Regions from separate parts of the Vibrio gallicus genome, predicted to be linked through region 1. Evidence: predicted binding sites of a transcription regulator. Region 1 holds the regulator's gene; the other holds the start of a gene.
The links. Region 1 encodes CRP, which controls carbon source genes, mostly activating them, when cyclic AMP is high. Its sites were predicted from a motif close to TGTGANNNNNNTCACA; they were not measured.

Region 1 (15,332 bases):
CGAGAAACGTAATATTTTTCTTGTTGGCCCTATGGGGGCCGGCAAAAGTACAATTGGTAGACACCTAGCACAACAACTTCATATGGAGTTTGTTGATTCGGATACTGTGATCGAAGAACGCACCGGTGCAGATATTGCTTGGGTATTCGATGTTGAAGGCGAAGATGGCTTTCGTAAACGCGAAGAATCCGTAATCAATGATCTGACTGAGAATCTGGGTATCGTTTTGGCAACTGGTGGTGGCTCTGTACTGAGTAAAGAAAGCCGCAACCGCTTGTCTGCTCGAGGTGTTGTTGTATACCTTGAAACAACTATCGAGAAGCAACTTGCTCGCACTAACCGCGACAAAAAACGCCCTCTTCTACAAATAGATGAGCCGCGTGAAGTTCTTGAGAGTTTAGCCGCTGAACGCAACCCTCTTTATGAAGATGTTGCCGATTACACAGTAAAAACTGACGACCAAAGCGCAAAAGTTGTTGCGAATCAAATCGTTAAAATGCTGGAAGAGCGTTAATCTTACTGAGGAGTGCATCCCATGGAACGGATCACGGTAAGTTTAGGGGAGCGAAGCTACCCCATTTCAATTGGTGCTGGGTTATTGGGAAACCCGGCCCTTTATTCTTCTCTATTCCCATCCACTAAAGACCTTTCTAAACAAAGTGTCGTTATTATCACCAATACTACTGTTGGCCCTTTATACGCCGATCAAGTAGAAGCGCAGTTTAAAAACTTAGGGTGTCTGACTCGGGTACTAGAATTGCCAGATGGTGAACAATACAAATCTCTAGATACGTTTAATCAAGTGATGACATTCTTACTTGAACATAATTATGGGCGAGATGTGTTGTTGGTAGCGCTTGGTGGTGGTGTAGTGGGAGATTTAGTCGGCTTTGCTGCTGCTTGTTATCAGCGCGGAGTTGATTTTGTTCAGATCCCAACCACCTTACTATCCCAAGTAGACTCATCAGTCGGTGGGAAGACCGCGGTAAATCACCCGTTAGGTAAAAACATGATCGGTGCGTTTTACCAACCCAAAGCAGTGATTATCGATATTGAAACCTTAAATACCTTACCTGAGCGTGAATTTGCAGCAGGTATGGCTGAGGTGATTAAATATGGCATTATTATCGATGCCCCGTTCTTTGAATGGATCGAAAAAAACCAACAATCTCTAACTCAACTCGATGCTTCATCCCTGATAACCGCTATTGCTAAGTGTTGTCAAATAAAGGCGGATGTAGTTGCTGAGGATGAAAAAGAGTCAGGTGTTCGTGCACTACTGAACCTAGGCCACACCTTTGGTCATGCTATAGAGGCCGAAATGGGCTATGGTAATTGGTTACATGGTGAGGCGGTATCTTCTGGCACTGTGATGGCAGCTCGCGCTGCAAGCCTTGATGGTCGAATGACTAGCACCGACGCACAGCGTATTGAGTCTTTACTCATGGCTTTTGATCTGCCTGTACATACTCCAAAGGAGATGACGGGAGAAGATTTTATGAAGCATATGATGCGAGACAAAAAGGTTCTATCTGGTCTACTAAGATTGATTATTCCTAACAGTATTGGTAGCGCACAAGTGGTAAGTGACCTTGATCATAAGTATGTATATCAAGCGATCGAGGATAGCCGACAAACTAAATAAGGGTATTAGGCGCGGTATTAACTGAAGTCAAGGAGTGACGGATGAGCCTGATTCATAAGCTTAAGCAGCACAAAAGGGTAACAAGCGAGCCAGCTAAATGGCTAGAGCTAGAGACACAGTCGCACCTATTAGAGCAACTGAATTCTGGCCTGCAATTTGGTTCTAGCTTAGTTATTATTTCGGGGGCTACTGGTGCTGGGAAAAGCACTATTAGCCAACGTTTTTTTGTCGAATTTCACTCTGCAAAGCATCGTGGACTAATCCAGTGTAAACCCAAGCTATCAATGCTGGAGTTTAAGCTGCAACTGTTTGAACAGTTAGTGTCTGAATATGCCTTCGATCCTGCCTTGAGTCTCTATGAAAACCTAGACCAAGCTTTTGGTCTTGAATCGCATCGCATGTTGCTTGTTATTGACGATGCAGGGATCGCAAGCACCGACATCCTGAGTGAACTTTGGGGTCTGGTAGAGCGCCTAACTGCACACCCAACACTAAGTATTCACTTAGTGCTATCTGCCACACCTGAGTTACAACTTGAAAAAATAAACCCGCTGCAAATTAATTTCAATGTACGACCTAGGGTCATTACTATTCCTTGTCTTTCATCGCAGGATAAAGACCTATTTCTAGATATTTTAGTACTGCGTCGTTTTGATAATATGGCCAAGAGAGACCAAATTCGGAAGCGTTACAGACATAGAAAGGTTTCTCCAGGGCAGCTCAATCATTTAGGTACGGAAGAGAAAGTGAGTAAAAAAATGCCGTCAAATTCTCGTGGTTCAGTTAAATATGGCCTGCTGCTAGCGGTTGTTGTTGCGCTTATTGGGTGCTTTGTTTGGTGGTGGCTTGCTGGCGATAACATGCAGTCGCAACAGGTTGAAGCTGAATCTAAGTCTACATCAGCTATCACCGAGTTGACGATGGCACAAGGTGAGGCACAACCACATGAGATGGAGCCGATAAAGCCAGATACCTTACAGGTAGATGATGCCGCACTACCACCGCCAGTGCTGGATAAAACAGTTACAGTCGGTAAAAGCTCTAACGGACGTCAGCGGGTGATTGTTCCAGAACAGGTATTAGATGGGCTGATTGATAGTGATAACCAGGTTACTAAGCCAGTTGTAGAGCCGGTGACACCTCGGCCCGCTGTCAGCTTTTCGTTCTCTAGAGATGCCTTACTAGCTGTATCAAGCAAGCGTTATACAGTGCAGCTTGCAGCACTTAAAAACATGCAAGAGGTCGAAGGATTTATTGAGCAGTATCATGTAGTAGATAGGGTTCGAATTTACCCTACGATTCGCTCTAATAAACAGTGGTACATAATTACTTATCAAGACTTCAAGACAGTAAGTAAAGCTCAATCTGCCATTTCAAAATTGTCGGCTGATATTCAAAATTTGGGGCCATGGGTTAAATCAATGTCTCAGGTGCATAAAGAGATAGAGATTGGAAAATAACGCTGAGCTCGCGTCGTTTTTATGTTACATTTCGCCACCAATTGAACAAGGGTAGTTAAACCAGCAATGAAGAAAAAACGTGCCTTTCTAAAATGGGCAGGCGGAAAGTACGGCTTAGTTGAAGATATTCAGCGCCATCTTCCGCAAGCAAACACGCTGGTGGAACCCTTCGTTGGGGCAGGATCTGTATTTTTAAATACGGATTATGATGACTATTTACTCGCTGATATCAATCCTGATCTTATCAACCTGTACAACCTTTTGAAGACCAACCCTCAGCCTTATATTGAAGAGGTTAGGCGTTTATTCACGTCTGAATATAATCAAAAGCAGGCTTATCTGGATGTTCGTCGACAATTTAATGAAAGCAAAGATATTCAGTTTCGCTCAATTGCTTTTTTGTATATGAATCGTTTTGGGTTTAACGGTCTGTGTCGTTATAACAAAAAAGGTGGCTTCAATGTTCCATTTGGTTCATACAAAAAGCCATACTTTCCCGAAGCTGAATTAGAGTTTTTTTCTGAAAAGTCGCAGAAAGCGACCTTTATCTGTGCTGGGTATAAAGAAACGTTTGACCGAGTTCGACCAGAGTCTGCAGTTTATTGTGATCCCCCTTATGCACCACTTTCACATACAGCCAACTTTACTACCTATGCAGGCAATGGCTTTTCTTTAGATGATCAGGCCGCATTGGCAGATATTGCTGAGCGCACAGTAGCAAAACAGAAAGTATCAGTACTGATTTCTAATCATGATACGACCCTAACTCGTCGCCTCTATCATGGCGCAAAATTAAACGTGGTTAAGGTAAAACGCACCATTAGTCGCAATGGCGCAGGCCGTAATAAGGTCGATGAGCTGCTGGCACTGTTTCAACCACCTGCTGAATAAGACAAAAATCACAATTGGTTTTGAGTTAAAGGTATAGCTTTTGTACAATTTTGTTCGTTAGCTTACTTCTATAACTTTGAGGCCACAGATGAAAGACTTTTTAATAGCTCCCTCTATACTCTCCGCAGATTTTGCCCGCTTAGGTGAAGATGTAGAGCGCGTACTGCAAGCGGGGGCTGATGTGGTGCATTTTGATGTAATGGATAACCACTATGTTCCTAATCTCACCTTTGGCGCTCCAATCTGTAAGGCGTTAAGAGATTATGGCATTACAGCACCTATCGATGTTCATCTAATGGTTAAGCCTGTTGATTCTATTGTTCCTGAGTTCGCCAAAGCGGGCGCAACTATGATTACCTTTCATGTAGAAGCCTCTGAACACGTTGACCGTACCTTACAGCTAATTAAAGAACATGGCTGTCAGGCCGGCGTGGTGCTAAACCCAGCAACATCACTTTCCCACCTAGATTACATTATGGATAAAGTCGACCTGATCTTACTCATGTCGGTTAATCCTGGCTTTGGTGGTCAATCCTTTATTCCCGCAACCTTAGACAAATTGCGTGAGGTACGTAAACGCATCGATGCCAGTGGACGTAATATCCGTTTAGAGATCGACGGTGGGGTTAAGGTCGACAATATTCGTGAGATTGCCGAAGCAGGTGCAGATATGTTCGTTGCAGGCTCGGCTATTTTTAATCAGCCAGATTACAAACAAGTCATTGATGAAATGCGCAGTGAGCTGGAGAAAAGTAATGATTAAATTTATTGCTTTTGACCTCGATGGCACATTACTAGATAGCGTGCCAGATCTAACCCTAGCAACTGATCAAGCAATGCGAGCTATAGGTCGCCCAGGTGTAAGTGAAGAGCAAATTAGAGAGTGGGTTGGAAATGGTGCAGATATCTTAGTTGCAAGAGCTCTGAGCCAAAGTTATGCAGTAGACTCAAGTCTAAGTGAGGAGCTAAAAACACAGGCACGGGAGAAATTTGATTACTTCTATGCCAGCTGTGGCCACAGTAAAAGTCATTTATATCCGAGTGTAAAAAATACACTTAAGCAGTTGGTTGATGAGGGGTATAAGCTCGCAATTGTCACCAATAAGCCCTTGTGTTTCGTGCCAGAAATATTGGAGCAGCAAGGTATATCTGAGTTCTTCGTTGATGTTCTTGGTGGCGATTCGTTTGCTAAGCGTAAACCAGATCCTATGCCATTGAACTATTTAATGGATAAGCATGCACTGCAACATTCAGAGTTCATCTTGGTCGGTGATTCTAAAAACGATGTATTGGCCGCGAAAAATGCCGGAGTAGCGTCTGTCGCTGTTCCCTATGGCTACAATCATGGTGAGCCTATCGAACTGTCATCTCCCGATTTTTTGATTGAAGAATTATCAGGGTTACTTTCAGTATTGAAGCAAAATGAACTTTTGAGTGTTTAAAGCTAAAAAACGATTATTTTCTTTGGCAATATACTCGTTGGTGAGTACACTGCTGTGTTCCATATTTGATTTATTTGTAGTTTTGAGGAAGTCATAACATGAGCGCGAAACCTATAGTGTTAAGTGGTGTTCAGCCGTCTGGTGAATTAAGCATTGGTAACTATCTAGGTGCTCTGCGTCAATGGCAACAGATGCAAGATGACTATGATTGCCAATACTGTGTTGTTGACCTTCATGCGATTACCGTGCGTCAAGATCCAGCAGCACTGAGAGAGGCAACCTTAGATGCATTAGCAGTTTGCCTAGCGGTTGGTGTTGATCCCAAGAAGAGTACATTGTTTGTGCAGTCTCATGTGCCTGAACATGCTCAACTGGCGTGGATTCTAAACTGCTACACCCAGATGGGTGAGCTAAATCGAATGACTCAATTTAAAGATAAAGCACAACGCTACGCCAACGATGTCAATGTTGGCTTGTATGGCTACCCAGTGCTTATGGCTGCCGACATTCTGTTGTATGGTGCTCATCAGGTTCCTGTAGGAAACGACCAGAAGCAACACTTAGAGCTAGCTCGTGATATTGCCAACCGTTTTAATAACCTCTACGGTACGCCTGAGGCACCTATTTTTCAGGTTCCAGAGCCGTACATCCCTACAGTAAATGCTCGTGTTATGAGCCTACAGGATGCATCGAAGAAGATGTCTAAGTCAGATGATAACCGTAAGAACGTTATTACCTTGCTAGAAGATCCTAAATCCATTCTGAAGAAAATTAACAAAGCTCAAACAGATGCAGAAAGCCCAGCTCGTATTGCTTATGATGTAGAAAATAAGGGCGGTATTGCAAACCTTATGGGATTATATTCTGCGGCAACAGGCAAAACCTTTGCTGAAATTGAGGCTCAATATCAAGGGGTTGAAATGTATGGCCCATTTAAGAAAGATGTTGGTGAAGCCATTGTTGCAATGCTAGAGCCGATTCAATCTGAATACCAGCGTGTGCGTAATGATATTCCGTATCTTACTGAAGTGATGAAAGCGGGATCTCAAAAGGCATCAGCTAGAGCTGCCGTAACCTTAGATAAGGTTTATGAAACGGTAGGTTTTGTTAAACGCCCTCTATAAAATGCCTAGGCGTCAGCTTAAATAATTGTGATAGAATGCCACCGCTTTGCGGTGGTATTTTTTTTGGAGCCTATCTTTCCCCATGCTGTTAATTATTGATAACTACGACTCTTTTACTTACAACCTATATCAATACTTTTGTGAGTTAGGGTGTGAGGTGAAAGTGGTGCGTAATGATGCAATTACTATTCAAGAAATAGAAGCCTTATCACCGCAGGCTTTGGTTATTTCTCCTGGGCCTTGTACGCCAGATGATGCAGGGATATCCCTACAAGCCATTCAATACTTTATGGGGCGACTACCGATACTCGGTGTGTGTCTTGGTCACCAAGCTATTGCGCAGGTGTTGGGCGCTAAAGTAGTAAGGGCACATAAAGTGATGCATGGTAAAACCACAGCGATTGAGCATAATAGTTGTGGGGTGTTTAATGGCTTGAATAACCCGCTTACGGTAACGCGTTATCACTCTTTGGTTGTAGACAAAAACACTCTCCCTGAGTGCTTACAGATGACCTCATGGACACTAGATGAAGCCGGTCAGCCGTTTGAAATTATGGGCTATCGACATAGAACTTTGCCTATTGAAGGGGTGCAATTTCACCCGGAGTCGATAAAAACCGAACAGGGTCACGACATTCTCAACAATTTCCTCAAGCTAATTCGTTAATTTTCAACCCATCAGCGACCTTTATTTTTGCTAGTCGCTCAATTATACATCATGCTTCACATTGTCTATCTTTGGTGCCGATTCCGGTAGTAATTATGTATAAATAAGTCTTGAATTAGTTAATAATTTGTTAATACAATGCGCATACAGAGGAAATCTCTATCTCATGCTTTGCCATTGGCCTATTTTCTCATTAGGCTGAAGGGAAACAGAAAAGGAGCGCATCATGTTTTCAGAAGTAACCCGCCAAGATTTCGACAAGGTAATGCTACCTTGCTACAACCCGTTGCCAATGATTCCCGTTAGAGGAGAAGGGTCGCGAGTATGGGATCAGCAAGACAAAGAATATATAGATTTTGCTGGTGGTATTGCTGTTAGCTGTTTAGGGCATTGCCATCCAGTGATGGTTAAGGCGTTGACCGAACAGGCTAATAAATTATGGCATTTGAGCAATGTTATGACCAATGAGCCGGCATTGAGATTAGCGAAAAAACTCACCGAGTTAAGCTTTGCAGATAAGATATTTTTTGCCAACTCTGGAGCAGAGGCCAACGAGGCAGCCCTTAAGCTTGCTCGTCGTTATGCCGTTGATAACTATGGTTCAGACAAAACTCAAATCATTGCTTTCAATCAAGGCTTTCATGGCCGTACCTTCTTCACGGTAACCGTTGGTGGACAAGCGGCATACTCCGATGGATTTGGACCAAAGCCTGGCAATATCGAACATATTCCATATAACGATATCGAGGCTTTCAAGGCGGCTATATCAGATAAAACCTGTGCAGTCATGATGGAACCTTTACAGGGTGAGGGTGGAATCGTGCCGCCGACGCCAGAGTTTGCCCAAACAGTGCGTGAATTGTGTGATAAACATAATGCGTTATTGGTGTTTGATGAGGTGCAAACGGGTAATGGTCGTACTGGTGATTTCTATGCGTACCAAGGCCTTGGTGTAACTCCAGATATTTTAAGTACTGCCAAATCCCTAGGGGGCGGTTTTCCAATTGGAGCCATCTTGACTACAGATAAGGTAGCTAAACACCTTAAAGTTGGGACTCACGGCTCAACCTATGGTGGTAACCCATTAGCGTGTGCTGTCGCAGAGGCAGTTGTTAACCACATATCAACCCCAGAGGTGCTAGATGGAGTGAAGCTGCGTGAACAGCTGTTTCGTGACCATCTTGCGCAAATTAATGCTAAATACCCAATCTTTAAAGAGGTTCGAGGTAAGGGGTTATTGATCGGAGCTGAACTGGTTGATGAGTGGCAAGGTCGTGCTCGTGACGTACTGGTTGCTGCGGGTGATGAGGGCTTAATGCTGCTAGTCGCTGGTGCTAATGTGGTTCGTTTTGCGCCATCATTGGTTATTTCAACACAAGAAATTGAACAAGGATTTGCCCGCTTAGAATGCGCGGTGGCGAAATTATATAACGCTTAGTTATCTATCAGGAGGATAGTGCGATGTTGGTAGTACGCCCAATAGCCAAGGAAGATTACAACGCTCTTTATATGTGTGCAGAGGAATCCGGGCATGGATTTACATCTTTACCCGTAAATGAAACCCTGCTTAACAATCGAATTGAACATTCTGTTGTCAGTTTTGCCAAGCAGAACGTTAAGGAACCCAGTGATGAAGGGTACTTGATGGTTGGATTTGATAGTCATACAGGAGAAGTTGCAGGCACTACTGGTGTCGAAGCCGCTGTGGGTTGGGACGTACCTTTCTATTCATACCATATCAGTAAGGTGGTTCACTCTTCGCAAGCCTTAGGGGTGAACAACGTTGCACGCTTACTAACCTTTGGTAATAACTACACCGGATGCTCAGAGATATGCACTCTGTTTTTGCGCCCCAGTTTTCGTGGGGGCTTAAATGGTCGCTTGATGTCTAAGTGCCGCTTTTTGATGCTGGCTGAGCATCCACATCGCTTTTCTCGAACTATATTTGCTGAGATGCGTGGGGTGTCCGATCAAGCGGGTAAATCTCCGTTTTGGGAGTGGTTGCAAGACCACTTCTTCTCTATTGATTTCACCCATGCGGACTACCTTACAGGGATAGGTAATAAAGGTTTCATTGCAGACTTGATGCCTAAGCTGCCTATCTATATCAACCTATTAAGTGAAGAGGCTCAGGCTGTTATCGGTAAGGTACACGATAACACTAAACCTGCATTACGCCTGTTAGAGAAAGAAGGGTTTATCTGTCGAGATTATGTCGATATTTTCGATGCGGGCCCGACGGTAGAGTGTGATGTACACAACATAGATACAGTGCGTCGCTCATTTAGGGCCAAGGTTTCTATCGCAGAACAGCATAGTACTCAGAACTATATTATGTGTAATACCTCTTTTGAAAACTTCCGTGCTGTTGCACAGCCCGCCGCTGTTGACCATGAATCTCAAATCGTAACTTTGTCGGCAAAGGTCGCTATGGCCCTCGAAGTCAAAAATGGGGATTGGATTCGTATGGTGGCGCAGTAAGTTTACACAACGACAAGGATGAATGGATATGACAACGCATTTCATAGCGGGTGAATGGATCTCAGGTCAAGGTGGCGAACTCGGTTCTCAATCACCTTACAACAGCCAATCAATCTGGCATGGCCATAGCGCAACGAAGGGGCAAGTAGAGCTTGCAGTGCTGAGTGCTCGTAATGCCTTTTTAGGTTGGAAAAAGCGCTCTTTTGAACAGCGTGAGCAGGTCGTATTGCGCTTTGCTGAGTTAGTAAAAGAGAATGCTGAGTTAATCGCGACAACCATTGCCCAAGAAACAGGTAAGCCATTGTGGGAAACCCGCACTGAGGCTGCGGCGATGGCTGGAAAAATTGCGCTATCTATTCGTGCTTACCATCAGCGTACAGGGACTCAACATAAACAGGTTGGAGAGAATAGCGTTACACTTCAGCATCGTCCATTAGGTGTTTTAGCGGTATTTGGTCCATATAACTTCCCTGCTCATTTACCAAATGGTCATATTGTTCCGGCGTTACTGTCTGGTAATACGGTTGTATTTAAACCATCAGATCTTACCCCCTTATGTGGTGAGTTAGCCGTTAAGCTGTGGCAAGAGGCCGGTATTCCTGCTGGGGTTATCAATCTTGTTCAGGGTGGAAAAGAGACTGGTATTGCCTTGGCCAGTTCGAACCATATTGATGGTTTGCTGTTTACTGGTAGTGCGCAAACGGGTCATATCTTGCATCGCCAATTTGCAGGTCAACCAGAGAAAATGTTGGCTTTAGAAATGGGGGGGAATAACCCGCTTATCGTTTCAGAGCAACATGGTGACTTAGATGCTGCGGTATACACTATCATCCAGTCTGCATTTATTAGCGCGGGTCAGCGCTGCACCTGTGCTCGTCGACTCTATATCCCTCATGGTGATACCGGTGATACCTTAGTCTCGCGTTTAGTTGAGGTGACCAAGCAGCTTAAAATGGATCAGCCCTTTGCGGGTGAGCAGCCATTTATGGGGACGCTTATTTCTCGAACTGCGGCGCAGCAAATTGTTATAGCGGCAGAGAGTTTGGTGGGGCAAGGTGGCGAGTATCTGGTTAAAGGTGAGTTAGGTAGTGATGCATTTTTATCTCCGACAATTCTAGATGTGAGTGCTGTAGCTGAATTACCCGATGAAGAGTACTTTGGTCCTCTATTACAAGTTGTCCGCTACTCATCATTCTCTGAAGCTATACAGTTAGCAAATAGCACCCAATATGGGCTCTCTGCTGGCCTTATTTCTACCTTAGATGAACAGTGGGAGCAGTTCTGTGATGAAATCCGTGCTGGAATAGTAAATCGCAATCGTCCTATTACAGGGGCAAGTGGTGATGCACCATTTGGCGGCCCAGGCGCATCGGGCAACCTTCGTCCCAGTGCTTTTTACGCCGCAGATTATTGTGCTTACCCTATGGCATCGATTCACGGAACGGAACCATTATTACCTGAGTCTTTGTCGCCAGGTATTAGCATGTAATAGCAAGGAGGATGTATGGCAGCTGAAAAATTGTTTGAAAAACTGTGGGAAGACTTTCACGGGCGTCTTTGTCCCTCATCTCAAGTTATCCAACAACTATTAAAACAAGATCAAACATTACTCAATGACCACATCGCGCTGCGTACTTTTGGTGTTGATCCTGTTGCTTTGCCGGCATTGGCTAAGCCTTTTATTGAGCTTGGTTACGTAAAAGGTGGGGATTATGTATTTGAAAGTAAAAAGTTGATAGCAGAGCATTATCAGCACCCAGATCCCACTATGCCTAAGGTCTTTATTAGCCAGCTGCAATTACACCTTTGTTCAAATGAGTTACGTAATATCGTGCTTAAGCTGGTGGCGCAAATAGAGGCTGACAAACTGCATCAAGCTGACTTTTTGTGTCAAGGGCGGCTATGGGAATTAAACTTTGGAGATTATCAAAATCTAGCGAGTGAAAGTGAATATGCCGCATGGGTTGCCGCACATGGATATGGTGCAAACCACTTTACCGTTAGTGTAAATCAATTATCAAAATATGAGGATGTTGCTCAAGTTAATGATTTCCTAAAGGGTAAGGGCTTTGCTATTAATGCATCAGGAGGAGAGGTGAAGGGCAGTGCCGATGTATTGCTGGAGCAGTCCTCTACTATGGCTGATAAGGTCGAAGTCACATTTAGCGATGGTGTGCACGTAATTCCGGGTGGGTTCTATGAGTTTGCGAAGCGATACAATGATCATCAAGGCCAGCTCTACCACGGCTTTGTTGAGGCATCAGCAGATAAGATATTTGAAAGTACCGATGGCTAAAGCTAAAAGCTAGAATAAAAAAACCGCCGTCAGATTATGACAGCGGTCTTTGTATACATGCACTAATTATGAATTAGCGAGTACCATAAACTACGATAGTTTTGCCGTGTGCAGAGATTAGATTCTGCTCTTCTAGCATTTTCAAGATACGACCTACAGTCTCACGAGAACAGCCAACAATCTGACCAATCTCTTGACGAGTGATCTTGATTTGCATGCCGTCTGGGTGAGTCATTGCATCTGGTTGTTTTGCAAGATTCAGTAGAGTCTGTGCAATACGACCAGTAACATCTAAGAATGCTAAATCGCCTACTTTTTGGCTAGTAACCTGTAAACGGTTTGCCATTTGCGAAGAAAGACGCATTAGGATGTCAGGATTTACTTGGATAAGTTGACGGAATTTTTTGAATGAGATTTCAGCTACTTCACATGGTGATTTAGCACGAACCCAAGCAGTACGCTCTTGGTCTTCTTCAAATAAACCTAGCTCACCAATAAAGTCACCTTGGTTTAGGTAAGAAAGAATCATTTCCTTACCTTCTTCGTCTTTGATTAGAACAGCGACTGAGCCTTTAACGATGTAATACAAAGTTTCGGCTTTTTCACCAGCGTGGATCAGGGTGCTCTTTGAAGGGTATTTGTGGATATGACAATGAGACAAAAACCATTCTAAAGTTGGATCTGTTTGAGGTTTACCTAAAACCATATTCTTATCTTCCTCTCTACAGCGAGTATGTTCGTATTGTTGCCTATCATGGCTGAAGGCTCGCAGTTGCTGTGAACTGCGTCATTTTTGTATTACGAATAGTATCTCTTTTTGTTCTACATTTCTTGATTTTGATCGGTCGAATTTGACGAAAATGTAAGCGAAATCGTGCTTTGAATCACAATCTTGCACAAGAGTGTGCACTATGCACGAGCTAACCTATTTTTCCTGTTTCTAAAAGTTGCTGTGAAATCGGGCGGATTATGAGCTCCATTGCAAAGCTCATTTTGCCACCAGGAACCACTAAAGTGTTATGTCTCGACATAAATGAGCCATCAATCATGGCTAAAAGATATGGAAAATCGACATTTTTGAAGCCTCGCATTCGAATCACAACAAAGCTCTCATCTAAGCTCGGAATACCCTTAGCATTGAGAGGATTTGAGGTGTCAACCGTCGGGACTCGTTGAAAGTTAATATGGGTACGGGAGAACTGCGGAGTGATGAAATTAAGATAATCATCCATAGAGCGTACGATCGAGTCCATAACAGCTTCTCTAGAGTGACCTCTATCTCGAGTATCCCTCACGAATTTCTGAATCCACTCTAGGTTTACAATCGGCACCATGCCTATGAGTAGATCAACGTGACGAGCTACATTGCAATTATGGTCAACGACGCCGCCATGCAATCCTTCGTAAAATAATAGGTCATTATTTTCTGGAAGATCCTGCCACGGGGTAAAGGTGCCCGGCATTTGATTATATGGTACAGCCTCGTCGAAGGTATGCAGATAACGGCGAACCTTGCCTTCGCCTTTTTCACCATACTCTTTAAAAAACTCTTCGAGAGCAGGAAAATCATTCGCCTCAGGGCCAAAGTAACTGATGTGTTTGCCCTGTTCTTTGGCTTTGCGGATGGCGATGTCCATCTCTGGGCGGGTAAAACGGTGAAAGCTATCTCCCTCAACCCAAGCCGCGTTAACCTTCATCATATTAAACATCTTACGAAAGGCTTCTGAGGTTGTAGTTGTGCCTGCTCCTGAAGAACCAGTGACTGCTATTATAGGGTGCTTGGCTGACATGACGTTCCTTGTCGAATGTGAGTTAAACGAGTTGAGAGTTTTTACCTACTTTGATATCGATACTCTCATGTAGTTCAGAGTAGACGATAACAGCTTCTCCGGTTTTTAGTTGTAATACAACCTGATCAACCTTGTCCTGTAAGCTTGCTTCTATATCTCCGTAATCGGTTCCTTCTCGAAGAACAAATTCTTTTACTAAGGATTCTAGTGTTTCAGGGCTAATTTCTTGCCAAGGTACGATCATGGATTACATCAACTTAAAAGGTAGAGGGTATAAACTTATCATAAAAAGCGGGAACCACCATCTCTAACCAGAATTTGGGTTCAAAAGGTGTGCCCTGGATAAAACCTACGTGCCCACCTTTAGGTAGTAAATGATATTTAAGGTTGCTAGCAAGCTTAAACTTTGGAATAACCTCATCGGTCATAAAAGGGTCATCTAAAGCATGAATAAGGTTTATTGGGATTGAGGTTTGATTGAGCTTGGGTAGTCCGGAGCATTTAGTGTAATAGTCTTTTGCATTATCGAAGCCATGCAACGGAGCTGTGATAGCATCATCAAACTGATGTAACAAACGCATGTTCAGGATCATTTCTCGATTAATGCCAAGCGCTTCTTCGAGTAGATGCAATTTATTGAGAGATGATTGCTTCAATGAGTTAAGCAAGTAGCTGTTATATAGCTTGGAGAAACCGTGTTCAATACGCTTCGAGCACGCAGCTAAATCTAATGGAGCTGAGATTATGCTGGCTTCATCTATGAGTGGTTGATCGGCATATTTAGCTAGGTAGTTGATTAGCATATTCCCTCCTAGCGATATACCGACGGCTACCTTAGGATTGTATGGGAACCTTTGATTTAGATGCTCTAAAAATTGACGCGCATCTTCAGTTTCTCCCGAATGATAAGCGCGGGCTTGTTTGTTTGGTTTGCCGCTACATCCACGGAAATGCATCATTACTGCAAGCCAACCTTTATCAGCAAATGCGTGCATTAGTCCATTGGCATAGGGGCTATTAAAGCTACCTTCAAGGCCATGGAATAAAATGAAAATGGGCTTTTTATAAGCTTGGAGCTGATTCCAATCTTCACTCCACGCCAAGTCAAGAAAGTCGTTATCTGGGGTCTGAATGGATTCCCATATAGGAGTAAACAAGGGAGTCTTTCTTACAAACCGAGGTAGCAGGGTCTGTAAGTGAGGGTTGGCTATGCTCCAGTGCGGTGTGAATTTATTCTGCATCTCTTTGTGTCCTAAATTCATCAATAAGTTGCTTAGCTCCCAATTGGTGACAGTATTCATCTATCAAGTTTTCAGTGGTTGCAGTTGTGATAGTTAAGGTATGAATTGCTGCCACGATATCCACCTGTTGCTCGCGCTCCAATTGCAATTCGAATTGCAGTGACTCTTTGTCTATAGAGTTGGGGAGGTACTGTTTGGTTTTACGTCTCAATTGACGAAAATCATGTAAAAGTGACTCTGTTCGTTCAAGGCTTTGCTGAAGTTGGGGCCACTGTTGTTTTGGAAAGGTCAGCCT
Region 2 (15,332 bases), 750 kb from region 1:
CGCCGATTCACGCAGGAAATCAGCTTTTGATGGCAGGATATAGTCGAAGCCATGAGACGGAAGCCGATAGAAAAGGGATCGCACTGGCTGCAAAAGCAGGTTATGACCCAATGGCCATGAATTCGATACTGATTCGTTTACACAGAACAGTAGAGATCCAAACCAAACAAAATACCGAGAAGAGTTATTTTGATAGCCACCCGTATACGCCTGATCGCGTAGCGACGGTTTCTGATGAGGCTAAAACGCTAACAGTCGCTGAATTAGCTCCAATTCACCCTCAGTTTATCCCGTATTTAGACGGTATGCTAATGGGCGAAAACCCATCCAAAGGTCTCTTCCAAGGACACACATTTCTCCATCCAGAGTTAAAGTTTGCTATCGACTTTCCCGAAGGTTGGCAATTAGGAAATCAACCAACAGCTGTTGGGGCGGTTGATGAGAAGCAAGATGCTGCTGTTATCTTAGGTAGTGCCTCGAACGAATTTACAGCAAAGGAGTACGCACTTCGTTTCCAGAGTGAGGTTAAGAAGCAGTATGGTACTGAACTGCCTATTGAAGAACAGCAACTATCCTGGGGTAAGCCATATTACAGTGTCACCCTCGAAGCAACTCGGGACAAGCATAAGAGCTACCTAACTCGCGGCTGGGTAAACCTAGGAACAAACACTTATCAAATTATTGCCATTGCAAGTGAAGACAAAAAAGGGACAGTCCATAAAAGTGTTACCAGTTTCAGGCCACTAACGGATGAACAACTTGCTTCTATTACCAAGCATCAGCTTAAAATTGTCTCTCTTAAAAAGGGACAGGCACTTGAATCACTATTAAAATTAAATCGATCTAGCGAATCTGTTGAATTGACCGAAGTAATGAATGATATCGATAAAGGACAGTCTATTGAGGCTCAAAAAGAGGTCAAAATAGTGGTGGAGAGGCCATATAAGTAGCCTTCCATATTGATATAAAATATTTATCAGAGGGGTAGGTACTTGAGGTGCGTACCCTTCAGTAGCTTAGATTTTGTTTAGCCGCAAGGCGATGTAGGCTATCACCATAATAATTTTTGTGTGCCGTGAATATCACCTAATCAAGACAATAGGTAAACATCTTAGTTTTTCCGAGGGCTTTGGTTGCATGTAAAATAACCGATGAGCTCCCAACTGCTGTTAAGTGAGGTTTTTCTAAATGAGTCGTTGCTTGCAACCATTTATCAGTGGCAAAACCAAGGCGTTGGAGTATAGGCGGTAAGTTATTACTTATAGAGTATTTCCCTGACCGAATTTGCCGAGCTGTCCAATCTACGAATTCAATGTAGTCTAGAGTATCGAAGGGGAGGGTGTTGCTGTTACTAGTTGAAGCGTCTCGTAGGGAATATAACCAAGTAGTTTTTTTAGTTTGGTTGTATGTGTTAATACGATTCTTTATCGATGTGAACTCAGATTCTTCGGGTGAATTAGCAATGCCGGAGCGTACTGGATTAAGATCAACATAAGCCATTGCAGCTGCCAGGGCTTTTTCATCTAGCAATGCTTGGCTTTTAAATCGGCTTTCCCAGAAATGACCAGTACATTCATCTTCCTTATTGGCTCTACAAGCAATATCGTAATTGAGTTCCTTCATAAACCAACTTAGATCCCACAATCTCTTCCTCCAAATGTCTATTATTGAGAGGCATTTTCGTTCTTCGATATGATGTAATATTTCTCCCTTAACCCACCGTGAAATTAACGGTGGTAGTTTATGATTTAACTCCCACCTTTTAGCAACTTCGATTGGAGAAAGTGCAAGGGCTTTATCTTGATTGATATGTAACACTAAATGATAGTGGTTACTCATGATTGCGTAAGCACAGATATCAATGCAAAAAGCATAACTTAGTGACTCTATTTTTTGCTCGATCCAGTCTCGACGGTGCTCATAACTAATATTCATTTCTTTATTATAACCACATAAATATCCCCTTCTTACGCAACGAGATACACAGTGGTAATAAGGTGTAGCTTCTACAGATATAAGTTGACTCCGAGCCGTAGTCATTACTAATTCCCATTCTTGAGGTAGAGTTGACCAATTATTGATAGCTCATTTTTGACCGAATTACTGCATATTTATTCTAAATTAGGGCTAAATTCATACTTTTTATAATACTTTGAAGTGTGTGTCCTGTTAGGGGGGAGTGAGGTGTGTGTCCTTTGGGGGGAAGAAGAAGCGGTCGAGTACTTTTAAGGCGGCCACTATGTAAAGAATGGCTAATGAAATGAAGCCTATACGAGAGATTAGCGCACTGAGAAATTCAGAATCAGCGCCGAGGTTACCGTTGATTAATATGATGATGCATGTCATAGCGGAGCCGAAGTATTTTGCTAGCGGGTGGCCTGAAAATATATAAGTACTGACATATAAGGTAATAGCGAAATATAGAATGATGAAAAAGGAGAACATAGGTACGGCTACAATCGCCCAATAGAAAATAAAGGCTGCGCATCCACCTATTACCGTCGAAATAAGAGAGTTTCGACCCGCTTCTTTGCCGGCACTTAGTTCTGGTTTTAGTGTGAAAATAGCTGCGAAAATCATGGTTAAAAGCAGATCTAAGCGCGCAAAGGTGATACAAAATGCTGCGATAGGATAGGCGACCAAGGTACTTTTCAAGGCTAACTGTGCTGCGATAGGAATATAGGTTCTTTGTATTGCAGGTTTTTCAGGAAGAGCGACTTTCTCGGGATCGGGCACAATAGTATGCATGACAAAGGTGTAGAGGATTGCCATCCATGCTGACACAACGAAACCTAGCGAAAACCCAATAGCTAGCCCTTCTGAGGTGTATGTTAACATCGGTAGAATAAGCAATGATAGCATGCTCATTAAGGTTTGCCAGAATGATCCACCACGGTTGATGTAGTAGTAAACATAAAATAGAGCCGGGAACAGGAGTAATAAAAATAACACCGGAAACTTGACTAGGGCGACTGAGAATATAAGGCCGTATAGAAAGCCCTTTATCGTAATCCACAGGTTATTTATAAGCTGTTTTGGGGTCAGTCGAGGCAGTGGCAAAGAGAGCAGTAAACAGGTGAATATCGGGAATAAAAATGCCAACGGCCAGTTGACCGTATAGGCTATAGTCGCTGAGGTCGACACACCTAGTGCAAACCTAACTTGACGAATATTATTGGCATCTTGGGTGAGTCTCTCCCACCAATTAGGTGCTCTAGTAAACATAAGAGATCCAGCTTTGCAGTCGAATATAAACCTTTGAAATAGAGTTTAGAATAATGTTATTTCCGGTATAAAACTGCACATCAGCTTGTCCACCTACGCGACGAAGGCCTGATGGAATATCTTCTTCAAATGCTACAATTACAGGAAAACGTTGCGGATCACGTAACCAACCAGAAGACGTTTTCACTGATACTAAGCCGCCGACTTGATTGCTTGAGCCGCTCTTTACCGCAAAACCGATACTGCGAACCTTGCCCTTGAAGATTTTACCGGGCATGACATCAAGAGCGATATCTGCATCATCTCCAACCTTTAGATTGGCAAGGTTATTTTCTTTTAGGTATACCTCAATCCAGATATCATCGGCATCAACAAACGTCATTACAGGTGCGCCAGAATGGGCATAATAGCCAACATCTACCTGTAAGTTTGTAACCCCTCCATTAGTGGGTGCTAGTACTTGAGTGCGGTTTAGGTCTAATTGTGCTTTGCGTAGTTTCGCCATAGCAGAGCGTACCCGTGGGTTGGCTTCACCTTCAGCACCTAGCTGCTGTTTTGCTTTTTCTAGGTTTGCTTGCGCACTGCGCACTTGCGCTCTCGCTTGTTTGATTGCTGCTCTAGCTTTATCGCCCTCAGATTTAGAGAATAGTTTTTTCTGTTCAAGCTCAAAAACACGCGCACTCTGGGCATTAATATGTTCTAGGTTTGTTTGTGCTTCTACCAATTGGGCTTGAGCTGTGGCAACATTGGCAGTTCCAGCCCCAATTTCTTGCCCTGCAAGTTCCAGTTCTGTTTCAGCTGTTTCGATAGCCAAAAGGTAGTCGGAAGGGTCGATAGTAAACAGCGTATCACCGCGCTTTATGCCTTGATCTTGGGTAACATTGACGTCGACTAATTTACCGGACACTTGAGATACAATAGGAATAACATAGGCCTTAACTCTTGCTTGATCGGTCCATGGTGTATGTCTATCGGCGAATAAGTACCAAACAAAAATAATCGCAACCGCAATAAAAACATTGCGAGTCATTACCTTCACGGGGTCTTTCAGTGGGGCTTCCGGTTGCGCATCTTGCTCATCGTGGTGTTGCGGGTGCTTATCTTCGCTCATATTATTTAATTCCGTTTAAAGTATATGAAATCAAGTTCACTCTAGTATTAAACGTTATGCTAATAAATTCAATACTTTAAAACCCACCTTTAATTCTTGATTGCTGCAGTTGTTAGATCAGCAGTATGCAAACTAAATTCCAACTAACTCTAGTAATTTCGGAAATTTAGTCGACACTTAAGTGGTATAGATAAGTTTTGGAAAGGAGTCCCTGATGCAATCATTGAAAGTCAAAGACTATATGTCCCACCAAGCGGTAACCTTTACACCTAATATGTCATTGTCAGCAGCGCTTAACAAAGTCATGCAGAGCGATAAAATCAGCGGGCCTGTTATTGATGAAAGCGAGCAGGTGGTGGGTTTCCTATCTGAACAGGACTTACTCGAAAAGCTCGTTAAAGTGAGCTATCACTGCCAAGATACCCATATTGTCGCGGATGTAATGTATAAAGAGGTACTTAGTGTCGCACCTGATATGTCTATTATTGAGTTAGTTGAGATGATGAAAGTCGGTAAACCTAAGGTGTACCCAGTGGTAGATGATGGTCGATTGGTTGGGATTATTACTCGAAGTGATGTACTACGCGCTTTAGGTGAATCTATTGATGCCTGTTTCCAGCATCCGGTTTAATCGTTGCACTATCTAATACGCCATCGCTTTTGCGGTGGCGTTTTTGTGACAGCAAACGATTAAGTGTGAAAATGGTGAGTAAGTTTCCCTATGTGTTGTGAGCATGCTCACTTTGCTAAGCTACAGAATTATCTAACTTATAATTAATTAAATGATCAATAGGTAAGGCGACTATGAGTGCCCAACAAAATGTATTTCACTTAGGCGTAAATCAAGCAGATTTACAAGGTGCAACTCTGGCAATTATACCCGGAGACCCAGAGCGAGTTCAGCGCATTGCTGATACCATGGATAATCCTCAATTTCTTGCCAGTCATCGCGAATATACCTTATATCTTGCACAAATCGATAAGCACAAGGTAGTAGTGTGTTCGACGGGAATTGGTGGTCCATCAACATCGATTGCAGTTGAAGAACTGGCCCAATTGGGGGTGACTACTTTTTTACGTGTCGGTACAACAGGCGCAATTCAAGCCGATGTTAATGTAGGAGATATGATAGTTACTACAGCGTCGGTACGCCTAGATGGCGCAAGCCTGCATTTTGCACCAATGGAGTTTCCAGCAGTATCGGATTTCAACATTGCATTAGCAATGAAGGAATCTGCAGTTGAGCAGGGGGCTGTGGTCCATACCGGTGTCACAGCGTCTAGTGACACTTTTTATCCCGGTCAAGAACGTTACGACACCTCGACAGGGCGCGTAGTCCGACGTTTTCAAGGCTCTATGCAAGAATGGCAAGAGATGGGCGTACTCAACTTTGAAATGGAGTCAGCCACGTTACTAACCATGTGTGCAAGCTCCGGATTGAAAGCAGGTTGTGTTGCGGGGGTTATTATAAATCGTACGCAGCAAGAGATCCCTGATTCAGCGAAGATGAAAGAGATAGAGTCTTTATCTATTAAAACGGTAGTGGAAGCGGCAAGAAAAGTGCTTACGCAATAGCTGTGAATCTAAGTCCCCTCCCAAAACCTTGATTATATACAGTTTGGAAGGGGATTTTATTTAATAAGGCAGGTCTTCAGTACCACCTGCGGCTAGAAACCAATTTTTTAGGTAATGATTGAGGTCTTTTAGTTCATCAGGCCCAATAAGTGCGAGCCCTAAATCCGTTGCACGGGTAATATCATTGTGGCGAAGTGGTCTAAAGCTAACCAGCATTGCGCGAGCTTGCAGTCCACCTAAAAGGTCACGTAACGATTCCAATTTATAAAGGGTATCATCGCCATCATCACGCATCCCCTTAGTTTTACACTCGATAATGTGCAACTTGTTGTTGACTACGGTTGCGACATCAAGCTCATTACGAACCTCTTTATCTCCAATCTTGCGGCTAACTTGAACGTTGAGTGAGCAATCTTGTAAGGTTGAAAGCTCAGCTTGTATCTTCCGTACATGGGCATGCACTAATGATTCCAACCATTCACCATTTGAGAAGCGTCGTGCTTTTTCAGAATGGAATGTTAATACCCCGTCTTTATAATCAGCGAGTTCAGCGCCTACTAAGTCATCTAACAAGATATTGAGTTCTCTATACCCTTGTTGCTTGATACTTAGCTCAACATCAAGCTTGTGCTCTTTGCGACAGGTGGTAGCTAAAAAATTGAGGGTAGCAAGACCAGGCCCCAACTCTAGAGCATGGCTTGCCCATTTTTCACATACCGTCAATAGCACTTCATCAATATGGATCATTTCCTCTTCGATAGGAAACTCGGCCTGCGCGCCAAATATAGTGAGGTAGTCGCTAATACGAATATGGTCTTGAACCTGAGCATCAATTAGGCCTTCAGGGTAGAGCCAACTTTGTCTGTCTGTGTTTGGTTCAACCACGAATATTGGCCAATCGAAGCTGCGCACTATTTCATACACAGATAGTAACCGGTGTCGCAACCCACAACTTGCGTTAAATTTTACAGGGTCACCATTTTCTTTGAGTCGTTTTGCCAGCTCTAATACACGAGCTTTAATTAAGGCAGTATTAGAAACGTTTGGAATCTCGAAAAATTCACTAACAATCCCTCGTTTTTTCAATACCACAGCTAATTTCTCAAACATAGGGTGTTGATTAATATCGCCAATGAAAATCATATGACGACTGACCGCTCTATCATCTAGAAGGGGAGTAACCAAGCGTATTGGGTCTTGATCTATGATACCAATTTGAACGGGCATAGCCTGTACCTCTTTAGTTGAGGCGCACGTTATAAAAGTGAGAAAATCAAGTGCTGACATAGCACTTTAAATTGAAATCGAGCGTGCGCTGTCCCTAAATGAACACTAGGTGCCAATGTTTAGGGAACATGCAAAAGATTGAGCTTTTTGCATGAAATTGCAAGTATTGATGAGGATAATAAATCTAAGTGACCATTTTTGGTTAAGACTTAATATGCTTACTACTTACCCCTACATCTTTGATGTAATTGCAATTTCCTTAACCATGGTGCACTCTTGTATCATTGTCAAAATTGAGATGAGATATAGCATGGCTGAAGAAACAATATTTAGTAAAATCATACGCCAAGAGATCAAATCAGATTTGATTTATCAAGACGAACTCGTTACTGCATTTCAGGATATTAATCCCCGCGCCCCTTTGCATATTTTGATTGTGCCTAACCATGTTATTGCCACGGTTAATGATGCGACGGAAGAGGACGAGCGAGCATTAGGACGTATGTTTACGGTTGCCGCCAAGATTGCAAAAGATGAAGGCATTGCAACCGATGGCTATCGGTTGATAGTAAATTGCAATTCTTATGGCGGGCAAGAGGTTTACCATATACATATGCATTTAGTGGGTGGTAAGCCGCTAGGACCGATGCTGGTTGGTTAATGAAAGATAGAAAACGCATGTATCGCACAGCTTCAATTGTAGTTTGTAGCGCACTATTGAGTGCCTGTGCGTCGCTGTCAGCTGGAAATTTATTTAGCCATTATACCGCACAGAATCATGACGTGTATCAATCGCTAGAGTCTGGATATTATCTAAAAGCGCAACAGCTGTTGCCTGAAGAGCGAGCGGGTGACATTTTAGATAACCTAGAGCGGGGTCGCGTTGATTTTCTTGCAGCTTCTTATCCGCAGAGCCTATCTGCTTTTGAAGGTAGCGATAAGGCGGTGCAAGAATGGCAAAATCAGGCAGTGATTTCGATTAGCGAAACCGCAACCAGCGTTGGAGCATTAGCTGTAAACGACAACCTCACCAATTACGAACCAGCAGACTATGAACTCGGATTTTTACATCTATATCTAGGCTTAAACTACATTCAAAAGAATAGTTTAGAGGGTGCACTGGTTGAAATGCGCCGTGCTAATCAAGTTCAAGAGCGAGCTCGTAAGAAACGAGAATCTGATTTGGAATCTGCCCAAGCAGATATGAAGAAGAACGGGTTGAGCCCAAACTTGGGTAGTGTTCTTTCGCGCTACCCGGATGCCGGAGATAAACTAAAAGCAATACAGAATGGTTATCTGCTTTATTTATCAGCTCTTCTTTATGAGACGCAAGGCGACCCGAATGGTGCTTATGTTGACTACCGCCGTGCACTGGCCGTTGCGCCGCACAATAAACAAGTTATTGATGGTACCTTAAGGGTAGCAACTGAACTTGGCATGCGACAAGATCTAGCACTACTGAATAAGCAGTATGGCGCATATAAGCCACTTCCTAAAGGGGAAGGGCGGGTCATTATATTAGATGAGCGTGGTGTGGTGAAGGCAATGAGTGATTGGAGCCTTACTTTACCTATCTATGACAGTCGTGGCGATGTAGGTTTTTATTCTATCGCTTTGCCTTACTATGATGACAACGCCACCCAGAGATTTGGTGCGTTGCAACTAGATGGTAACGGTATAGTTGCTGATGAGCTGGTTGATGTGAACCTTATGGCGAGCAACCAACTTTCCGAGCAGATGCCAAAGATTTTATTGAGACAGGCGCTGCGCACTGTTACAAAAGATCAGGTGCGTAAGCAGACGGCCTCAGGAAATGATATTGCGAATGTGGTGTTTAACGTATTTAACACCCTAACTGAGCAGCCTGATACCCGAAGCTGGCAATCATTACCCGCTACGGTGTATAGCTCTGGTGCTACACTAAATGAAGGGCAACATAAGCTTTTTGTAGCAGGAACTCGCTATGAGTTCCCTGTACGTAGTGGGCAAACAACTCTAGTGTGGCTATCACGTCAGGGAAATAACGTCACTATTTGGCATAAATTGTTAGGGGCAATTTAATGAAAAAATGGATCTTTGTATTGATTGCAATATTGAGCGTCGCAGGTTGTGCAACTAATACAGCCGGGCTGCGAGTTGATGGCAAATCGCAGAAGGTTTTGTTTGGTGATAACGTGCTGGGCAGCCGCTTACTTATCGATGATATTTCGACGGTCGAAAAAGATGGTCGTACACGTGGTATCGTGACTGTAAGTAGCAACTATAAGGCAGATCTTCGTATTCAATATCGTTTTTATTGGTATGACGATAACGGGTTGGAGGTAAATACCAAACCCTCAGCTTGGCGCCAAGACGTTGTAAGGGGATTCGAAACACGAACCCTATCCGAGATTTCAATTAATCCAGAAGGAACCCAATTTAGGGTTCAAGTTCGAGAAGCAGACAATTAAGGAAATATGATGAAGAAAAGTGTCATTGCACTGTTGGGTCTAGCGGTCATTCTTGGCGGCTGTTCAAATAAGGTTAACTACGGTGATGCGCAAGCAGTAGAAACGACTACCGTTGACTTTGGTTCAACAGACTTGCAAAAAATTGCTGCTGAGATGGTAGATAGCATGCTGAACTCAGGTTCAGTGGCTGCAATCACTAAGGATCAACGTCCGATTGTGTTTGTAGAGCGCATTAAAAATAAAACGAGTGAGCATATTGATACCGAATCTATTACAGACTCAGTCTCAACAAAAATGCTCAATTCTGGAAAGTTCCGTTTTGTGGATATGGACCGCGTAGAGTCAGTGCGTAAGCAACTCAAGTTCCAAAATAACGATGAACTAGTTGATCAATCAAGCGCTATCCAGTTCGGTCAAATGGTTGGTGCGCAATATATGCTTTATGGCAACCTGTCTAGTATTGTCAAAGAAGCAGGCAGTGATAAAGACGTCTATTATAAAATGACCATGCGTTTGATGGACTTGAAAACAGGTTTAATTGAATGGGCCGATGAGACAGAGATTCGCAAACAGCAGTCGAAGAGCTTATTGGGTTTATAATCGATTAATAAAAGGCCAGTATCACTGGCCTTTTTTATTGAGAGTTATCAATAAAATCAGACCAAGATCAACCTTTTATCCTTTACTTTGCTGCTTTAGCAGAGCTTTTACAATAAATTTTATGTGACTACTTTCCCTGCCTTCATTTCGTGTTAAATTTAATAGTATCGCAGGCTAAAGCGACTTAAATAGTGTCGTAAACAAGGACGGCTTCATGATTATTTATCTTCACGGTTTTGACTCAACCAGCCCAGGGAACCACGAAAAAGTACTGCAACTGCAGTTTATTGACGATGATGTTCGCTTTATCAACTACAGCACACTTCATCCTAAGCATGATATGGCCCACCTTCTGAAAGAGGTGCACAAGACTATAGAGTCTTCAGAAGATGCAAACCCTATAATTTGTGGAGTAGGGTTAGGTGGATTTTGGGCAGAGCGAATCGGCTTTTTGTGTGGTATTAAACAGGTCATTTTCAATCCAAACCTTCACCCAGAGCGCACTATGTTAGGACGTATTGATCGCCCTGAAGAGTATGATGACATAGCAACTAAGTGTGTTGAGCAGTATCGCATCAAAAACAAGGAACACTGCCTAGTGATTCTGTCAGAGCAAGATGAGGTTCATGATAATAAAATCACGGCTTCTGAGCTGCAAGATTACTATAAAATCATTTGGGATGAGAACGAAACCCACAAGTTCAAGAAAATTTCCCACCATTTGCAAACGATGAAGTCATTTAAGGAAGCATAGAATTCCTTAGTCAATATCGTATGACAAAAGCCGCTTTTTAGCGGCTTTTTTGTGCGTGTTTAACACTTTTAAATACTAATTCATTAATTAAAGTAAGGTTTATTTAATATAGATATTGCTCGCACGATACTTTTAGATATAATGCCAATTAAACAAAAATTGATTTAGATCAAAAAAAGTTTAAAAGCAGAATGATGGTTTCAGGGCTTTATACCTAAGTAATTTTGAAAGCAATAAGTGAACTCACTTAGGTATGAATCTTTTAATTAAATTGCAGTATCAAGGAGTGTTCACATGGCACGAATCATAATTGTTGGCGGCGGCGCTGGCGGATTAGAGTTGGCAACAAAATTAGGGCGAAAGTTTAGACGTGATTCTAAAAACTCAGTAACCTTAGTGGATCGTAAGGCGAGCCATTTATGGAAGCCTTTACTGCATGAAGTCGCTACGGGTTCACTTGATGCTGGTGTTGATGCATTGAGTTATCGCGCTCATGCCAAAAATCATGGTTTCGATTTTCAGATGGGTAGCCTTTCTGACATCGATCGTGAACGAAAAGTAATTGTTCTTGATGAGCTGAAAGATACTTCAGGTGAACTCTTAATTCCAGTGCGTGAACTTGAGTATGACTTCCTTGTGATGGCGATTGGTTCTACGTCTAATGATTTTAATACCCCTGGTGTTCGTGAAAACTGTATATTCTTAGATAGTCCTGAGCAGGCGCATCGCTTCCGTGAAGAGATGAATAATCAGTTCCTCAAACTACACGCAAACTCGGGGCAAGAGTCGGTTGATATCGCCATTGTAGGTGCGGGTGCTACAGGTGTTGAGCTATCGGCAGAGCTACATAATGCGATTAAAGAGCTGCGCAACTACGGCTTTGGTGACCTCGATTCAAGCAAACTAAATGTTAACTTGGTAGAAGCGGGCGAGCGTATCTTACCTGCCTTACCTACACGTATTTCGTCATCTGCTCATCAAGAGTTAACCAAAATAGGTGTAAATGTACGCACTGCGACTATGGTGACTCAAGCGGAACCAGACGGCCTAACAACTAAAGATGGTGATAAAATCCCAGCCCAAATAATGGTTTGGGCAGCTGGTATTAAAGCTCCTGATTTTATTAAGGATATAGCTGGACTTGAGACGAATCGTATTAATCAGTTAGTAGTAAAAGAGACCCTGCAAACGACTCGTGATGAGCAGATATTTGTCATTGGTGACCTAGCTCAGTGTACGCAAAAAGATGGTAAATTTGTTCCGCCAAGGGCGCAAGCAGCCCACCAGATGGCAAGCCATGCCTATAAAAATATTATGGCGATGATGAACAATAAACCGCTTACAAATTATACTTACAATGACCGTGGCTCATTAGTATCGTTAAGCCGATTCTCTACCGTAGGCAGTTTAATGGGGAACTTGACTAAGGGGTCTATGATGATCGAGGGGCGTATTGCTCGCGTAGCGTATATATCATTGTATCGAATGCATCAAATGGCACTTCATGGCACCTTTAAAACAGCACTTATGATGTTAGTGGGTCGAATTAACCGTGTATTGCGTCCAAACCTTAAGCTTCACTAACTCTTTCCAGTTACCAGTTTGAAAAAACCTCAATAATTACATCTTAATTATTGAGGTTTTTTGTACCCTAATCCACTTCCTAGCGAAACAATAAATACCAAAAACAAAACGGGACACACACCATAATTAAGGTGTGTGTCCCGTTTAATTTGTTGCAAGCGGTGTAATCAACATCTCAGGACAGGCACCTGATTAAGTGTTAACTACTGAGGTGCCTGTCCCATCTAGATATTTAGAGATTAGTTTTTTCCGCTAGTTGGACGAGATAATCGGCAATGGCTTCCATCCCTGACTTAGGTAACCCAGCTCGGGTTTCTGCCTTTGAATTGTAATTAGTATTGGTGTTCACATCATAAGAGTACCACTTGCCGCTTGCGTCACAAATAACCTCAATTCCTGCAATATCGATATGATTGTCGGACAAAAAGCGCTCATGCTGTTTGATTAGAGGATAGCTATCTAGTTGCGTTGTAACTTCAAATTTTTCGGCTGTGTGATTCTGTGATGGTTGCTCGTGTTCAAATGCAGGGCAGAACGTATTTTCAATAGCGCACCCATCTGCCGGGCAAAGCTCAAACCCACCTTCAGTTGAGACTTTAACCGCATATAGAAATTTTCCACCTACATATTCACAGCGAATAATGTAGGGCTGCTCTGATTGGATATATTCCTGAAGTAACCAGATCCCGTCGAGTGGGGCATCTTCCTTTAGCCTTCGAAGTGCGATCTTTAACTCATTGATTGAATTAAACTTCTCAACTCCGAGACCTTTACCACCTCGATTGGGTTTGATAATCAGCGGCCAAGTATTAAATTTTTCAGCGGCAGATACGATGAGCTCACTACCAACGACAGCTTGCGTTCTAGGTGTAGCAATGCCTGCTTTTTGCAGTGCTGCATATTGAGAAATTTTACATACTTCAAGGTCAATCACACCATTACCATTGACCACGGTAACATTGTGTAAGCTAAGCCATTTATCGATAACGCGTGTGAGTTCGGGTGCGTAGCGATGACCGCGGGTATGGGAGGAAGCGCTCATTCGATTATAGTAGATAGCATCTTCCGGGATAGAGTCAAACTCGATATGGGCTTGATTCACAAACCATGCTTTGGCTGGCACATTGAGTTTTTCAAAGGCGTGCTGGAGTGGGACGATCCATTCTTCGTTTTCGTGCAGAATATAGATGGGCTTCATACGCTTTCCTTAAATTTAGTTACCAATCCTTGATTGAATAGATTGCCAAATTTGTATGTAAAAGCCAGTAGCAATATGTGATTTAGTATATGAGATCAGCCTAATTTATAGCTTTAGTGTCTATGGTGTGAGTTAGGTTTATATAGAAGTGTGTGTCCCGTTGAGTTTTGAATGGAGCCACTACAGAGGTGTGTGTCCCTTTTGGTGCTTTTGGTGTTCTTTTGGTGATATGGGGATATAAAAAAGGCTGCCTTGTTAGGCAGCCTAGTGGGTATTGGGGGAGCTTAATTTTGTACTCGACGCACTTGAATTATCATGCCCATCAATGGGTTGTCTAGGTAATGGGTTTCACCACTGCGCATACGACGCTTCTGCTGCATGCGATAATCCTTGAGATAAGTAACGACCTCTTTTTTCGGAGATACGTCTTCTAGGTTACCCGATTGGACGGTATTGCTGCTTGTATCAGCAAGTACTGCAAAGTTTTCGCTATCCTTAAGTTCGTCAGGTTTGACTTCTTTAAAGGTTACGCTTTTTACGCTTGGTTCACGCAGATTTAGAGCGGTTTCAGCAAATAGGTAGTGTTGCACGTAGACTTGAAGCTTTCCGTCTAGCTCATAAAGTGGTTTTACAACCGATGAGCCATCAAGGGCTTTGCCGCTCTTTTCACTACCAATTTTGGTGCCATCTGGATGAAACTCTTTTGAGAAGTCATGCCCAGCTTGGATATGGAATTTAGGAGCACTAGCGCGTCCGTTATCACCTTGGCGCCATGCCTTATGCAACAGTACCTCAAATCCAGCATGTTGCTTGAGCTTATCGCGTTCTTTCAGCAACTTATAGTGGCTGTACGATAGCATTTGCGCGCCTTTCTTTTGGCGATAGGCGTGGTTGCTAAACGGTTCTACACCGGTCATATCGATCTTCGGTGGAGTCTCAGGCCAAGATTCTTGAGTTTTCTCGGCGTCAACCACGCGCTTGAAGATCAGTACTTCAACATCAAATTGTCTCCCTTTTGCCATAGCTAGACTAGGTAGCAGTACTAGCGATAGTAGTAGTGGGATAAATTTCTTCATTTTGGCTCCATAGCTTGTTTATTGCCGTTTATCTTAATGAATTGTATCAGTTTTTCACGAACTCGCAGAATTGATTTAAGCGGCTCGGTTTTGAGCGAAGCGATCAATGAGGTCGACAACAAAATTAATCCGCTCCCGCCTGTCTGCGAGTGGCTGGATAAACTTGATTTTAGTCGGCCCATCCATGGCATATTTCTGGGGTTCTGATTGTAACAGTTTAACCAAATACATTGGGTTAATGTCAGCATCGGGATAAAACTCTAGGTAGCCGCCTTTTTCATGTGCTTCAACCTTATCGATCTTAATCGTTGCCGCAGCCAGTCTTATCTTCGCAACCTGCAATAGGTTCTGAGTTGCATCAGGTAGAGGACCGAATCTATCTATAAGCTCTACTTTCAACTCGGTTAGTTGATTATGGTTCGCTACGCTAGCAATACGCTTGTATAGCGATAGACGGGTGTTTATGTCTGGAATGAAATCTTCAGGGAGTAGGGCTGGAATACGTAACTCTACCTCGGTTTGCTCGCGTAAT

Region 2: the regulator CRP is predicted to act here: its motif matches at 5,064-5,079, upstream of udp (uridine phosphorylase).

The regions. Positions count from the first base shown of each region.
Region 1 covers NZ_AP024871.1:176,050-191,381, forward strand. The annotation lists gene aroK (shikimate kinase AroK) at 1-514, shown strand, start outside; gene aroB (3-dehydroquinate synthase) at 536-1,645, shown strand; gene OCU28_RS00830 (SPOR domain-containing protein) at 1,687-3,105, shown strand; gene OCU28_RS00835 (Dam family site-specific DNA-(adenine-N6)-methyltransferase) at 3,172-3,996, shown strand; gene rpe (ribulose-phosphate 3-epimerase) at 4,085-4,759, shown strand; gene OCU28_RS00845 (phosphoglycolate phosphatase) at 4,752-5,438, shown strand; gene trpS (tryptophan--tRNA ligase) at 5,537-6,562, shown strand; gene OCU28_RS00855 (aminodeoxychorismate/anthranilate synthase component II) at 6,645-7,229, shown strand; gene OCU28_RS00860 (aspartate aminotransferase family protein) at 7,456-8,667, shown strand; gene astA (arginine N-succinyltransferase) at 8,691-9,710, shown strand; gene astD (succinylglutamate-semialdehyde dehydrogenase) at 9,739-11,199, shown strand; gene OCU28_RS00875 (DUF1338 domain-containing protein) at 11,215-12,006, shown strand; gene crp (cAMP-activated global transcriptional regulator CRP) at 12,080-12,712, opposite strand; gene OCU28_RS00885 (phosphoribulokinase) at 12,927-13,796, opposite strand; gene OCU28_RS00890 (YheU family protein) at 13,819-14,040, opposite strand; gene OCU28_RS00895 (hydrolase) at 14,054-15,037, opposite strand; gene OCU28_RS00900 (TIGR02444 family protein) at 15,027-15,332, opposite strand, start outside.
Region 2 covers NZ_AP024871.1:922,788-938,119, forward strand. The annotation lists gene OCU28_RS04230 (M48 family metalloprotease) at 1-950, shown strand, start outside; gene OCU28_RS04235 (transposase) at 1,087-2,040, opposite strand; gene OCU28_RS04240 (DUF2955 domain-containing protein) at 2,170-3,225, opposite strand; gene OCU28_RS04245 (HlyD family secretion protein) at 3,215-4,336, opposite strand; gene OCU28_RS04250 (CBS domain-containing protein) at 4,551-4,967, shown strand; gene udp (uridine phosphorylase) at 5,141-5,911, shown strand; gene OCU28_RS04260 (DUF1887 family protein) at 5,972-7,138, opposite strand; gene hinT (purine nucleoside phosphoramidase) at 7,449-7,799, shown strand; gene OCU28_RS04270 (COG3014 family protein) at 7,799-9,199, shown strand; gene OCU28_RS04275 (YcfL family protein) at 9,199-9,588, shown strand; gene lpoB (penicillin-binding protein activator LpoB) at 9,598-10,188, shown strand; gene ycfP (alpha/beta hydrolase YcfP) at 10,403-10,942, shown strand; gene OCU28_RS04290 (NAD(P)/FAD-dependent oxidoreductase) at 11,237-12,526, shown strand; gene OCU28_RS04295 (ATP-grasp domain-containing protein) at 12,759-13,724, opposite strand; gene OCU28_RS04300 (peptidoglycan binding protein CsiV) at 14,009-14,800, opposite strand; gene mfd (transcription-repair coupling factor) at 14,876-15,332, opposite strand, start outside.